One region of the Pseudomonas sp. NPDC087029 genome, then DNA from elsewhere that is predicted to be linked to it. Evidence: riboswitches for the same ligand, from Rfam matches in the RefSeq annotation. Region 1 holds a riboswitch; each other region holds the start of a gene.
The links. Region 1 has a riboswitch for cobalamin ahead of ACIPG5_RS02910 (TonB-dependent receptor). Riboswitches for the same ligand answer to the same signal wherever they lie in the genome.
Positions count from the first base shown of each region.

Region 2: linked by a shared signal. The riboswitch ahead of ACIPG5_RS20675 (ABC transporter substrate-binding protein) and the one ahead of ACIPG5_RS02910 (TonB-dependent receptor) in region 1 are both predicted to bind cobalamin.
Region 3: linked by a shared signal. The riboswitch ahead of cobW (cobalamin biosynthesis protein CobW) and the one ahead of ACIPG5_RS02910 (TonB-dependent receptor) in region 1 are both predicted to bind cobalamin.

Region 1 is NZ_JBIVAB010000001.1:624,118-628,963, forward strand. It holds gene ACIPG5_RS02910 (TonB-dependent receptor) at 1-1,560, opposite strand, end outside; cobalamin riboswitch at 1,670-1,876, opposite strand; gene ACIPG5_RS02915 (ABC transporter ATP-binding protein) at 1,923-3,071, opposite strand; gene ACIPG5_RS02920 (ABC transporter permease) at 3,091-3,900, opposite strand; gene ACIPG5_RS02925 (ABC transporter permease) at 3,907-4,824, opposite strand; gene ACIPG5_RS02930 (polyamine ABC transporter substrate-binding protein) at 4,821-4,846, opposite strand, start outside.
Region 2 is NZ_JBIVAB010000015.1:22,704-27,549, reverse strand. It holds gene ACIPG5_RS20680 (DUF1852 domain-containing protein) at 1-923, opposite strand, end outside; gene ACIPG5_RS20675 (ABC transporter substrate-binding protein) at 1,058-2,068, opposite strand; cobalamin riboswitch at 2,189-2,387, opposite strand; gene ACIPG5_RS20670 (murein L,D-transpeptidase catalytic domain family protein) at 2,420-3,136, opposite strand; gene ACIPG5_RS20665 (L,D-transpeptidase) at 3,247-4,281, opposite strand; gene ACIPG5_RS20660 (RidA family protein) at 4,619-4,846, shown strand, end outside.
Region 3 is NZ_JBIVAB010000016.1:73,218-78,063, reverse strand. It holds gene cobN (cobaltochelatase subunit CobN) at 1-1,919, opposite strand, end outside; gene cobW (cobalamin biosynthesis protein CobW) at 1,923-2,990, opposite strand; cobalamin riboswitch at 3,089-3,301, opposite strand; cobalamin riboswitch at 3,402-3,625, shown strand; gene ACIPG5_RS21565 (CbtB domain-containing protein) at 3,721-3,906, shown strand; gene ACIPG5_RS21560 (CbtA family protein) at 3,917-4,609, shown strand; gene ACIPG5_RS21555 (cobalamin biosynthesis protein) at 4,627-4,846, shown strand, end outside.

The DNA.
Region 1 (4,846 bases):
GAGGCCCAGCTCGGTCTGCTTCGACTCGGTCAGGTCGTAGTTCATCTGCGTGGGGCTGAGGCTGATCAGGTTGTTCACCCCATCCTCGCTGGTGGAGTACTGGCCGTACAGCGACAGGTCGTCACTGAGCGCATACACCAGCCCCGCACGCCAGTTGCCGCCATCCAGGCTGCGGTCGCTGCGGGTGTCGTTGGTGAGGTTGTCGCGGTCGATGTGGTTCTGGTCGCGGCGCACGCCGGTCACCAGCGACAGGCGCTCGGTCAGCTGCAGGCGGTTTTCGGCGAACAGGGCGAAGGTGTGGGTGGTGGACAGGGTTTGCGGGCGCGTGGGCGAGTCGCTGTGGAACCAGCCCGGGGTCGGCTGCCACGGGTCGATGTAGTCGCCGCCGACGTCGTTGTACGGCGCGTTGCTGTCGACGTTGAAGCGTACCTTGTTGTACTCGGCGCCCACCATCGTCTTGCTGGCGAGGCCGAACAGCGAGTGGTCGAAGGTGAAGGTCTGGCGATCGCCGATCTGCTCCTGGTTGTGCTTGATTTCCAGGTAGCTCTGGCGCAGCAGCTGCTCGCGGTCGCTGTCCCAGCTGTAGTCCTCGGCGTTGCGCCAGTGGCGGCGGCTCTTGATGTAGTAGAGCTGGTTGCTGGCGCTGACCTGGTCGTTCAGCGCCCAGTCGGTGGTGAAGCGGGTCCATTCGTCGTGGTAGCGCTGCACATCGTTGTGGATGTTGTAGTTCTTCTTGCGCAGGCTGCTGCGGTAGTGGCCGTCGATCAGCGGGGTGCCGTAGTAGTTGGCAGGCTGGGCATCGCCGCGTTCGTGGGCGAGGGTGAAGCTCAGGTCGTCGCTGGCGTCGAAGCGCAGCGCCGCGCTCAGTGCAAGGCTGCGTGAGTCGGTGCGGTCGACCCAGCCGTTGCCGGCCTGCTGGTTGAGGGTCAGGCGGTAGCTCAGGCGCTCGCTCAGGCTGCCGCCGCTGTCCAGGCCCAGCTGCTGGCGGTCCCACGAGCCGTAGCCCAGGCGCAGGTGGTTGTGGATCTCGCCGGCGAAGGGCTTTTTCGGGATGACGTTGATCACCGCACCGGTAGCGCCCTCGCCATACAGCACCGACGCCGGGCCGCGGATCACATCGATGCGCTCGACCATCCACGGGTCGACCGGGAAGGTCTGGGTGCCGGCACCGGTGTACAGGCGCGCGCCGTCGAACAGGGTCATCACCGAGCCATGCCCGCTGAAGCCGCGCGCCGACAGGCCGGTGCCGCCATCGCCCGGGCTGCCGACGAAGGTGATGCCGGGCGAGCGGGTCACGGCATCCTGCACGGTGAGGTTGTTGCGCTGGTCGATCTCTGCGGCGCTGATGCTGCTGGTGCTGGCCGGGGTTTCCAGGGCGCTGAGGTTCAGCCGCGAACCTGCCGGGGTCGGCGTGGCCAGGTCGATGTGCGAGTCATCGCGGGTATCGGTGATGGCGGTGGACGGCAGTGCCAGCACCGGGCGCTGCGGCTGGTCGGCCAAGGCGGGGAAACTCACGGCCAGGCAGGCCGCCAGAGGGTGAAGCTTGAACGAACGGGACATGTCTTTCCACTGCTGCAGGAATGAATGGATCCCGGTGGAAAACACGCAACGGTGCACCGAATACGCAGGCGCGCACGCGGATACCGGCCTGCGCCCGCCCACCGCGGGTTGCCAAGTGAACGCTTCAGGCCGGTCTCCGGGCTTGCGAGGGTCATGAGGCCTTCACCTTCCCATGCAGGTGCACAGTGGTGTGTCGAAGGCATCGCTCGCTTACCGTTGCGGGGGCAGCGCCGGACTCGTCGTGGACCACGACTCACCGGCTTCCCGTTTCACCCTGCGCACGGCGGCGCAGGACACCTGAAACTGGCGCGCATCTGACCATTGGTCGGCGCGCGCGTCAATCATTTACCGGTTGCGAGTGCTCAATGCGCCCCCGCCGCCTTGCTCAAGTCACTTTCCGCCCACTCGGTGTAGATGCAGGCATCGGCCACCGCCCAGCGCACCTTCACCGTGTCTCCCGGCTGCATCGGCATGCCGGCGGCAGACAGCGCTTTCACGGTCAGTTCGGTGCCGCCCGGGGTCATCACGTGGCAGGTCTGGCTTTCGCCCAGGAACAACACCTCGCCGACCTTGGCGATGACTTCGTTCCAGCCCGCCGGCAGCGGTTCGCGCGCGGCTTGCTCGACGGTCAGGGCCAGGGCCTTTTCCGGGCGCACCATGATCAGCGCCTCCTGGCCGACCGCCAGGCCCGGGGTCAGGCGCAGCGCCAGCGGCTGGCCTTCGAAGCTGCCGGCACCATGGCCGCTGGCCTTGACCCGCAGGAAGTTGGAGTTGCCCAGGAACGAGGCGACGAAGGCATTGGGCGGGTTCTGGTAGAGGTCGTAGCCGCTGCCCAGGCCAACGATCTTGCCGTGGCTGAAGATGGCGATGCGCTGGGACAGGCGCATGGCTTCTTCCTGGTCGTGGGTGACGTAGACGATGGTGATGCCCAGGCGCCGGTGCAGCTGGCGCAGTTCATCCTGCAGGTCTTCGCGCAGCTTCTTGTCCAGCGCGCCGAGCGGCTCGTCCATCAGCAGGATGCGCGGCTCGTACACCAGGGCGCGGGCGATCGCCACGCGCTGCTGCTGGCCGCCGGACATCTGCGAGGGCTTGCGGTGGGCGAACTTCTCCAGCTGCACCAGCTTGAGCATGGCGTCGACACGCTTGTTGATCTCGGCGGCGCCGAGCTTGCGGATGGCCAGCGGGAAGGCGATGTTGTCGCGCACGTTCAGGTGCGGGAACAGCGAGTAGCGCTGGAACACCATGCCGATGTCACGCTTGTGCGGCGGCACGTTCACCAGCGACTGGCCCTCGACCAGGATCTCGCCGCTGCTGGGGGTTTCGAAGCCGGCCAGCATCGACAGGGTGGTGGATTTGCCCGAGCCGCTGGAGCCGAGGAAGGTGAGGAATTCGCCGTCCTGGATTTCCAGGTTCAGGTTGTCCACGGCGGTGAAGTCGCCGTAGTGCTTGTTCAGGCCGCGCAGGCTGACCAGGGTCTGGGTGTGCGCGTTGTCTTTGATCACTGCACTCATTGTTGTTGTCTCCGGGCACTCAGGCGTTGACTTCGCTACGCCGGCGCAAGGCGGCGGCAATGACCATCACCAGCAAGGACAGGCCGATCAGCAGCGTCGAGGCGACGGCGATCACCGGGCTCAGGTCCTGGCGCAGGGTGGTCCACATCTTGACCGGCAGGGTCTGCAGGTCGGGGCTGGCCATCATCACGCTGAGCACCACCTCGTCCCAGGAGACCAGGAAGGCGAACAGGCCGCCGGCGATCATCCCTGGGCGAATCGCCGGGAAGGTCACCTTGAAGATCGCCTGCAGGCGCGAGGCGCCGCAGATCACCGCGGCGTCCTCGATCGACTGGTCGAACAGCTTCAGCGAGTTGATGATCGAAATGATGGTGAAGGGCAGGGCGACGATCACGTGGCTGACCACGAAGGCGAACAGCGTGCCGGTGTAGCCGAGCTTGAGAAACAGCGCGTACACCGCCACCGCGATGATCACCAGCGGCACGATCATCGGCATGGTGAACAGCCCGTAGAGCATCTCGCGGCCGGGGAAGCGGCCACGCACCAGGGCGAACGCGGTGGGCAGGCCCAGCAGCACGGCGCACACGGTGGTCAGCACGGCCACCTTCAGGCTGGCCAGGGCAGCGTCCATCCACTCAGGGTTGGCGAAGAACTGGGCGTACCACTTGAAGGTCCAGCCGGGCGGCGGGAACACCAGCCATTGCGACGAGCCGAACGACAGCAGCACGATGAACACCACCGGCAGCAGCAGGAAGGCGGCGATGACCCCGGTGGTCAGGTACAGGCCGGTGCGCAGCGGGCGGCCCATGGCATTGGGTGAAAGCAGCATGGCGGTTTACCTCGCGTTGCCGACCGGGGATTCCGGCTGCAGCTTCAGGTACAGGTAGAAGAGCACCAGGGTGATGAGTACCAGCAGTGCGGCGGCGGCGCTGGCCAGGCCCCAGTTGAGGAACGACTGCACCTGCTGGATGATGAATTCGGGCAGCATCATGTTCTGCGCGCCGCCCAGCAGCGCCGGGGTCACGTAGTAACCGAGCGACATCACGAACACCATCAACGCCCCGGAGAACAGCCCCGAGCGGCACAGCGGCAGGAACACCTTCCAGAAGTTGGTCCAGGGGCTGGCACCGCAGATCGAGCCTGCCTGCAGCACCATTGGGTCGATGGCATGCATGGTCGCCTGCAGCGGTAGCACGATGAACGGGATCATGATGTAGCTCATGCCGATCACCACGCCCGTGAGGTTGTGCACCATCTCCAGCGGCGCATCGATGATGCCCAGGGCCATCAGCACCTTGTTGATCACCCCCGAGCTTTGCAGCAGCACGAGCCAGGAGTAGGTGCGCGCCAGCAGGCTGGTCCACATCGACAGCAGCACGATGTTCAGCAGCCAGCGGCCCCAGCCGTTGGGCACCAGGGTGATCGCCCAGGCCAGCGGAAAGCCCAGCAGCACGCTGATCACGGTGACCACGCCGGCCACCGAGAAGGTGTTGAACAGCACCCGCGCATAGGCCGAGTTGGCGAACAGCTGCTCGTAGTTGCCCAGCCCCGGCACCGGCTCCAGCACGCCGCGCAGCAGCAGGCCGATCAATGGCGCGAAGAAGAACAGGCCCAGGAACAGCAAGGCCGGCAGCAGGTTGCGGCTGCCTTTCCAGCGCCGGCTCATGGGTTCGCGGCGGCTGGCCGCGCCCGGTGCGCCGGCGCCCGTGGGGGCACCTTGGGCGTTGTGCAGGGCGTTGATGGCGACTTTCATTTCACCAGCCACTCATTCCAGC
Region 2 (4,846 bases), on a different contig from region 1:
TCGACAAACCGCCCTTGTTCGATGGCCAAGCGGCTGCGTTCTTCCCGGTCATAAACAATACGCGTCAGCGAATAATCCTCGTGCTGCAAACTTGGCTGATAAGACGTGCCGGCGGCAGAGTTGGCGTTGTAGATTTCCGGGCGGTAGATCTTCTGGAAGGTATCCATGGTGCTGATGGTGCTGATCAATTCAAGGGCGGTGTAATCGCTGAGCAAATCACCGGCAAAATAGAATGCCAGTGGCGCAACGCTGTTTGCCGGCATGAAGTAACGCACGCTCAGGCCCATCTTCTGGAAGTACGCATCGGTCAGGGAATACTCATCTTGCTGGTATTCCTGGCCGAGCACCGGGTGCTGGTTTTCAATGCGCTGGTAGGTCTTGCTGCTGGACACGCTCAGGCAGATGACCGGCGGCTTGGCAAAATGCGCTTTATAGGCGCTGGAATTGACGAAGGCCTTGAACAGCTTGCCGTGCAGCTCGCCAAAATGTGCCGGTGTGCTGAACGCCGAGGCGCCTTGGTTGTGCCCCAGCAGCAATACGCTGAAGTCGTAATCGCGCACGTAGGATGAAAAATTGTTGCCCACCACGCCTTCGATGCGCGCGCCGGTGTGTCGGTCGACGATGCAGGTTTTCAGTATTTCGATCAACGGCAGGGCGTTATCGCTGCGTGCGGCATCCAGGGTCATTGCCACCGAAATGATTTCAAGCTCGACGCTGTAGCGGTCGCCTTTGGGATTGTCCCAATGGGCCAGTGCATTGAAGCGGTTATCGATCATGCGCAGGGTATTGCGCAAGTTCTGCTGGCGGCTCGCGCCCCTGGCCAAATTGGCAAAGTTGGTGGTGAGGCGAGTATTTTCAGCAGGCTGATAATGTTCGTCGAAACGAATGCTGTTGATCGCGAAGTTGAAAATGTCCTGCGTCATGATTGGCGGTCCCACTCGAATATTTATAATCGCTTAATTGAGGCGCATTTTAGGTTGAGGTATTGAGTGAGTGGAACTGAAACGAATTCACAAAACCTTTAGCCCTGTTCATGACGCACGCTGGGCAAACGTATTTATTGCCCGGCATCACCGGTTGCGAATGCGCTCGACAGGGTTTCAAGGCCGCGGAACAGGCGAATCCCCGCCTGCATGGCGTCGGCGTCGAGGATGATGATGCGCCCTTGCCTGACCGCCTCCATCTGCCGGGTCACCGGGTCGTTGCGCAGGAATTCGAGTTTTTTCTGGTGGTCGTCCGCCGGGAAGCGGCGGCGGTCCATGCGGGCGATGATGATCCAGGTGGGGTTGGCTTTTGCCAGGGTTTCCCAGCCGACCGTTGGCCATTCCTCGTGGGACTGCACGACATTGCGCACGCCAAGGGTCTGCAGCATGAAGTCGGCCACCCCTTGGCGGCCGGCCACGTAAGGGTCGAGGGCAAGGTCGGCGCTGGAGAACCAGAACAGCGCCGAGGTGTTCGACAAGTCCTTGCCGGCGAGCCGTTGCCGGGCATGTTCCAGCTGCCCCTGCAGCTGTTGGTTCAGCGCCTCGCCGCGGGCCTGCACATCGAAGATCGCCGCCAGCTGGCTGACACTTTTGTAGAGGGTCTCGATCCTGAAGGGCTGGGTACGGGTACCGTCGGCGCCGACCAGGTTGTCCTTGCCTTCGCAGTCCGAAGGCAGCAGGTAGGTCGGGATCTTCAGCTCGGCGAACTGCTCGCGGGTGGCGACCGCGCCCTGGGGGCCGACCATCCACTCGAACTGCACCGTCACCAGCTGCGGGCGCTTGCCGACCACGGCCTCGAAGCTCGGTTCGTTGTTGGCCAGGCGCTCGACCTTGGCGTCCTGCGCCTGGAACTCAGGCAGCACGTTGTTGAACCACAGCGAGGAGCCTGCGAGCTTGCTGCCAAGGCCCAGGGCATAGAGCATCTCGGTGCCGGCCTGGCCGATGCTGACGGCGCGTGCCGGGGCCTGGGCAAAGGTCTGCGGCGCACCGCAGTTGTCGATCGTCAGGGGGTAGTGCGTGGCGCCAGCCTGGGCCAGGCCTGGCAGGCTCAATGCGCCGAGCAAGGCAGCGATGCGGGGCAGCATGGGGCGATCTCCTGTCGAACGTTGCGCGGCACAGGCGCACGGACAGGCATCACCTTGCCCCGTGCAGGCACGGGGCAGGCCCAGGGCAGGGCAGAGGATGGCCATCCCGGACACCCCGCCGGTTGGTGAATGTGTGCCGGCAGGTCTCCTGACTGGTGCGTCATGGCCCGGCTCCTGCCTTCCCGGACAGTGTCCAGTGGCGTTTCAGGAGCGGGCTCGGCACCTACAGTTGCGGGGGCAGTTCCGTTTGGCTCGCATGCGGGCGAGCGACGGATTCCCTATTAGTTCCGTGATGAAAACCGGCGGGCGGCATCCTAGACCATCTGCCAGGCGATGGACAAGGGCGTGGGCCTACTTGCTGGCAATCGACTGGTTCGGCAATGGGCAGCTCTGGTCGTTGAGAAAGTGCGATTTCTTCAGCCAGTCCTGCTGCGGGTAATAGGCGAACACGTAGCTGCCACGCTGCAGCGTGTCGATCAGCTTGCCGGCGATTGCCGGGCGCACCGCAGGGCAGCCCTGGCTGCGGCCCAGGCGGCCGAGCCCGGGCACCACCTTGGGGTCGGCATAGGCGGCGGCATGCATGACGATCGCCCGCGACATGCTGTTGTCGTTGAACCCAGGCTCCAGCCCCTGCAGGCGCAACGAGCGGCCGTGCTTGCCGCTGTAGGTCTGGCCGGTTTCATACAGGCCGATGGAGGACTGGTAGCTGTTCGGGGCGTTGGAGAACGTGCTCGGCACATCGGCGCCGCTGTTCTTGCCGTGGGCCACCCACTCTTCGAACAACAGCTTGCGGGCGTTCAGGTCGAACACCCACAGGCGTTTGTCACGCGAGGCCTTGGAGTAGTCGATCACCGTCAGCAACTTGCCCGGGTCGTTGTGGCTGGCGCAGGTGTAGGCGGTGAGTGCCAGGGCCAGGGTCTCGACGCTGGCGTTCGGCGCCAGTTGCTGCAGTTCGGCGGCGCTGGGCAGTGATTGCGCCTGGGCGGGTAGCCAGGCGCCGAGGAAAAACAGGCCAATACTGGCCGCTGAGAGCCGCAGGGCTCCCCGCAAAGGTTCGAACATCGACATGGATTATCCTGTTGAAGACCTGTCTGGGGTCGCAAGCAAGATCAAGCGAAGATTCAGCTTGATTGAAGGCCAAAGGCCGCTACTTTGCTTGAAATTCACAGGTTTGCCGATCATTTCTTGACCAATGGCTTAGCATCCTCGCCGTCGTCGGTGCTGATCACGGTGAATTGGCCGTTGCTGCGGGTATCGCGGGTGGAGGCCCAGTCGGTGATCACCAGCATGGTGCCGACGTCCATCGCCGCACGCAGGTGATGGCGAAATTCCGGGCTCATGTTCAACTGCCCCAGCTGCTCGTAGGGCGTGTCCCCGTACTCCGGGTTGCTCAGGCCCACTACCGACCAGCGCAACGGCAGCGCGCCGTCGAGTGCCAGGGCAGACGGTTTTTGCAGCAGCGAATACACCGCCATGCCGCTGCGATGGCGGCTGCTTTCCAGGGTCAGGGCCGGCGCCGAGCCAATCAGCTGGCCGCCGCGAAACACGTAGGCGCGAAGGTCGGCGCGGCTGATCAGGATCGACAGCGGCCCGGCGGCAGGGTCGGGGTCGTTCCAGAACTGCTGGTTGTTCAACACCAGCGGGCCCTGGGCCTTGCCATCGCTGACCGTCGGCGCCAGCACGCCCGGGTGGTAGACCTCTACCGGGGCACTGTGGGTGTCGGAGACGATCACGGTGGTCGAGCTGAACCCGGTGACCTCATACAGCTTCTTGGCAAATTCCATCGGCAGCCGCACGCAGCCATGGGAGGCGGGGTAGCCCGGCAGATGGCCCGCGTGCAGGGCAATGCCGTCCCAGGTCAGGCGCTCCATGTAGGGCATGGGGGCGCTGTTGTAGAGGCTGGATTTGTGCTCGACCTTCTTCTGCAGAATGCTGAACACCCCGGTGGGGGTTTCGCGCCCGGCCTTGCCGCTGCTCACGGTACTGACGCCGATGGCGATGCCATTGCGATAGACGTAGGCACGCTGCTCGGTGAGGCTGATCACCACCGTGACCGGGCCCACCGGCGAGACTTGCGGGTACCAGAGAAACTGGCCCGGCTTGAGGCTGTCGAGTTGGCTCCTGAGCTGGGCCGGGCTGGGCACCTTGAGTGGGGCTGCCGTGGCCAGTGCGCCGGCAAGTAACAAAGCCATTCCTAGCGATACACGCAACATCGATTCCATCCTCATGGCGCCATGCGCGCAGCTTAATCGCAACCTTCGTTATCCGGCAAATCAGTGCAGTTTTGCCAACTAATCCCACACCCGCGCTATTGCAGTTATTCCAAATCAATCTGTCAGCCAGCCACTTCGCTTCGATTATTGCGCCCGGTCAATGGCGCGATACCCAGCGCTCACTACAATTGCCCTGCTTCATCCCTCCTGACACTCGCTCACCCGCCCTCAAGGCAGTGAACCAGTCGCCCGGCCCCACAGTGGCAGCCTTCGATCGCGCAATGGATTATCTGCTTGCCACTCAATCTGTGAAATCCAGAAAGATGGGAGTACTAGCATGAGTGGCTACAACGCCGTATTGGCAAGAAATACCGGCAATGCTCCAGAAGGCATTGGCCCTTATTCGCAAAGTGTCGCGTTCTCGCACTACAACAACCTTAGCGCCCAGTTACCCATCGACCCCGCATCCGGTGCCGTGGTGGCAGGGGGTGTGAAGGCGCAGGCGGAGCAGTGTTTCAAGAACATCAAGGCCGTGGTGCAAAGCGTCGACCACACACTGGAGGAT
Region 3 (4,846 bases), on a different contig from region 1:
CGCCGTGGGTCGAGCAGCTGCGCTTCGTAGAACTCGTCGGCCAGCTGCTCCAGGTGGCGCAGTGGGCCATAGGTTTCGGCACGGGTCAGCGGTGGCATCAGGTGATCGATGATCACTGCCTGGGTGCGGCGCTTGGCCTGGGCGCCCTCGCCCGGGTCATTGACGATGAACGGGTAGATGTTCGGCAGCGGGCCGAGCAAGGCGTCCGGCCAGCACGCGGCGGACAGGCCGACGCCCTTGCCGGGCAGCCACTCGAGGTTGCCGTGCTTGCCGACGTGGATCAGCGCATCGGCGGCATAGGCATGGCGCAGCCAGAAATAAAACGCCAGGTAGCCATGGGGCGGCACCAGGTCCGGGTCGTGGTACACGGCGCTGGGGTCGACCTGGTAGCCCCGGGCCGGCTGGATACCGACGAAGGTCAGGCCATAGCGCAAGCCGGCCACCATCAGCCGGCCACTGCGGTACATCGGGTCCTGCTCGGGCGGGCCCCAGCGTTCGAGCACGGCCTGGCGGTTGGCGGCCGGCAGGCGCTCGAAGGCTTCTTTATAGTCGGCCAGGCTCAAGCTCTGCGCGCACGGGCGCTGGTCGAGGTGATCGAGGTCGTTGGTCACACCGCCAAGCAGTTGGTGAATCAGCTGGGTGCCGCTGTGCGGCAGCTCGCCCAGCGGGTAGCCCTCGGCTTTCATGGCCTTGAGTATGTTCAGCGCGGCCGCCGGAGTGTCGAGGCCCACGCCATTGCCGATGCGCCCGTCGCGCGTCGGGTAGTTGGCCAGCACCAGCGCCACGCGCTTCTGCCCATTGGGCAGGCGCGCCAGCTCCACCCAGCGTCGCGCCAGTTCGGCGACGAAGTCCATGCGCTCGGGGTGGGCCCGGTAGCAGACCACATCGGACTGGCTGCGCTCGCTGCGCCAGGCCATGTCCTTGAAGCTGACCGGCCGGGTGATGATGCGCCCGTCCAGCTCCGGCAAGGCAATGTGCATGGCCAGGTCGCGGGCACCCAGGCCCTGCTCGCTGGCCTCCCAGGCTGGCTGGTTGTCTTGCGCGCAGATCGCCTGCAGCACCGCGATGTCCCGGCGAAACGGGCGCAGGTTGGGGCGCTCCGGGCTGGACATGGCGAACCCGGTGGTATTGATCAGAACCTCGGCGCCCACTTCGTCCAGCCACTGCTCCACCTGCTCCAGGCAGGGGCTTTCCTTGAGGCTGGCGACCGCAATCGGCAGCGGGTTGAGCCCGGCCGCCTGCAGGCGCTGGCAGAACACATCGATGAAGGCGGTGTTGGCGGCCTGCAGGTGCGAGCGGTAGAACAACAGCGGCGCCACCGGGTAGTCGGGGTGCCACTGGCTGTACCAGGCATCGGGCGTGGCGCTCGCCTGGCTGGGGTGATACACCGAGGTGCGCGGCAAGGGTTGCGGCTCGTCCCAGGTGTAGTCACGCCCAAGCCATTGGCTGGCCAGGCAGTTGAACAGGTTGAGGGCATTGGCCTTGCCGCCCTGGCGCAGGTAGTGCCAGAGGCGCTGGGCTGCGTCGCCGGTTACCGTGCCCAGGTCGGTCAGCTCCGGGTCCGGGCGGTCATCGCCCGGCACCAGGATCAACTGCACGCCATGGGCAGCCAGTACCACCAACTGCTCGACGCCATAGCGCCAATAGCCGACGCCGCCGTGCAACGACACCAGGATGACCTTGGCGTGGCGCAGCACCTCGTCTACATAAAGGTCGACCGAGGCATGGTTCTGCACCTGCATCGGGTTGGCCAGGCGCAGGCTGGGGAAATCATCGGGCAGTTGCTCGGCGGTTTCGGCGAGCAATGCCAGATGCGAGTCGCCGCTGCAGAGGATCACCAGCTCGGCGGGTGTCTGGCCAAGGTCGGCAATGCTGTCGTCCGGCACGAAGCCGCCGGGCTGGGTCCGCAGCAGGTGCATGGGTCAGGCGCCCAGGGCCTGGCGCAGGCGCGCTTCCAGTTGCACGGCATCGAGGTCCTGGCCGATCAGCACCAGGCGCGTGATGCGCGGCTCGTCGGCACGCCAGGCGCGGTCGAAGTGCTTGTCGAAACGGGTACCCACGCCCTGCACCAGCAGGCGCATCGGTTTACCGGGGATGGCGGCAAAGCCCTTGGCACGCAGGATGCCGAACTCCACCACCAGTTGCGTCAGGGCGTCGAGCAGCAGGCTTTCGTCAGCTTCGGGCAGGTCGATGGAGATGGAGTCGAAGGCGTCGTGGTCATGGTCGTCGTGATCGTCGCCGTCATGGTGTGAATCGTGGTGCGTGCGGCGGCCGTCGATGTGCTCCTCGGACTCGGCGCCCAGACCCAGCAACACGTCCAGTGGCAGGCGGCCGCTGCTGGCCTCGATCACCTTGACCGCAGGCGGCAGCTCTTCGGCCACTTCGGCGCGCACCTTGGCCAGGCCTTCGGCATCGATCAGGTCGGCCTTGTTCAGCACCACCAGGTCAGCGCTGGCCAACTGGTCGGCGAACAGCTCGTGCAGTGGCGATTCGTGGTCCAGGTTGGGGTCGAGCTTGCGCTGCGCGTCGACCTGGTCCGGGTAGGCGGCAAAGGTGCCGGCAGCCACGGCCGGGCTGTCGACCACGGTGATCACCGCATCGACGGTGCAGGCAGTACGGATTTCCGGCCACTGGAAGGCTTGGACCAAAGGCTTGGGCAAGGCCAGGCCGCTGGTTTCGATGAGGATGTGGTCGAGGTCGCCACGGCGGGCCACCAGCTCGCGCATGACCGGGAAGAATTCCTCCTGCACCGTGCAGCACAGGCAGCCGTTGGCCAACTCGTAGACGCGGCCGCTGGCCTCTTCTTCACTGCAGCCGATGCTGCATTGCTTGAGAATCTCGCCGTCGATGCCGAGTTCGCCGAACTCGTTGACGATGACCGCGATGCGCCGGCCCTGGGCATTGTCGAGCATGTGCCGCAGCAAGGTGGTCTTGCCCGAGCCGAGGAAGCCGGTGACGATGGTGACGGGGAGCTTGGCCAGTGTTTTCATGTCGCGTTGCCCTTGGCAAATGGCGCGGGCATGCGGGACGAAAGCCACGGGCCAGGCCGGCCGGGCTCGTTCGCCACCGGATCACCCCGCCCGGTTGAAAGTCGAAAACGTGTCGAGGCAGGTCTCCTGGCTTGCACCGTCGCGGCCCGTTCGATGAACGGGGCCGGGTAGGACGACGCCTTCCCGCGCTGGGGCGCAGTGGCTGTGTCGTTCCGTTGCCGGTGCTTACAGTTGCGGGGGCAGCCGCGGCTTGAACCGCGTTCCCGTCTTAGCTTCGGCATGGCCGAAGAACCTCGAAGCGGCAAGGCTACGCGGGGGGTGGCGGGTGGTCAACTGATGCGGTGGTTTTGTCGCCTCTCGCGCCGCCGTAATAACTTGCAACCAATTGACGGAAACCCTGCCCCGTGGTCTCCTAACGCCTTGCGTTCAGGTGCCCCCTTGGGGGTGAAACGGGAAACCGGTGCGTCGCAGGCCCTGCAACAGGGCCGGACCAGGCCGGTGCTGCCCCCGCAACGGTAAGCGAGCGAAGCGTCTAGACCACTGTGCCACGTCGTAGGGCATGGGAAGGTGATGCTTTAAAGGAGCCCTGCTCCTCCTCGCAAGCCCGGAGACCGGCCTGGCGTCACATGAACACCCCGCGGTGGGCGGGCGCTGTCGCATTCCCTCGGGCGCCTCGCGCCTGGGGCTGCCGCGCTTGCCCGTTGAGCTCAAAACAACAGAGGAACGCGTCATGCCCATCACCAGCGCCAAGCACAGCATCGCCACCCCCGTCACCCTCAGCCAGCGCGTCGTCATCGCCGTAGGGGCCAGCCTGCTGGGCCTGTGCCTGGTCTACTTCGCCGGTTTCTCGCACATCGAGGCGGTGCACAATGCCGCCCACGACACCCGCCACAGCGCCGCATTCCCTTGCCACTGAGGCCCGCCCGATGATCAAGCGCATTGCCCGCACCGCCGGGTTCAGCGGCCTGCTCGCAGCCTTGCTGCTGACCCTGCTGCAAAGCTTCTGGGTCGCCCCGCTGATTCTCCAGGCAGAAACCTACGAGACCGCCGCCCCTGCCGCCGAGCACCACAGCCATGACGGCGAAGCCGTCGCGGCCCACGAACACAGCGCCGAGGCCTGGTCGCCGGAAGATGGCTGGCAGCGCATCCTCTCGACCACCGGCGGCAACCTGGTGGTGGCTGTGGGCTTCGCCTTGATCCTGGCCGCCCTGTACAGCCTGCGCGAACCCAACCGGGTGAGCACCGGCGCGCTGTGGGGCCTGGCCGGCTTCGCGGTGTTCTGCCTGGCACCCACCCTGGGCCTGCCGCCCGAGTTGCCTGGCACCGCGGCCGCCGACCTGGGCCAGCGCCAGAGCTGGTGGATCGGCACCGCAGCCGCCACTGCGCTGGGGCTGGCGTTGCTGGTGTTCGCCCGGCACTGGCTGCTCAAGGTCGCCGGCGCGGTGCTGCTGGTAGTGCCGCACGTCATCGGCGCGCCGCAGCCTGAAGTTCACCAGAGCCTGGCGCCCGAGGCCCTGGAAACCCAGTTCAAGATCGCCTCGTGGCTGACCAATGCCGCGTTCTGGGTGGCCCTGGGCCTGCTCAGCGCCTGGCTGTATCGCCGCGCCCAGCACGCCTGATGGCCGCTGAAGCAGCCCTGCCGGCGCTGTACGCCGGCTTCGGCTGCCGCCGCGGCTGTTCGCTGGACCACCTCGACACGCTGCTGCGCCAGAGCCTGGCTGCCCACGGCCAGGCCCTGGGCACGCTGCGCGGCATTGCCACGATCAGCCTCAAGGCCGATGAGCCGGGGCTTGAGCAGTTGGCCCTGCGCCTCGGCTTGCCCCTGGTGGTGTTCACTGCCAGCCAGTTGCAGGCTT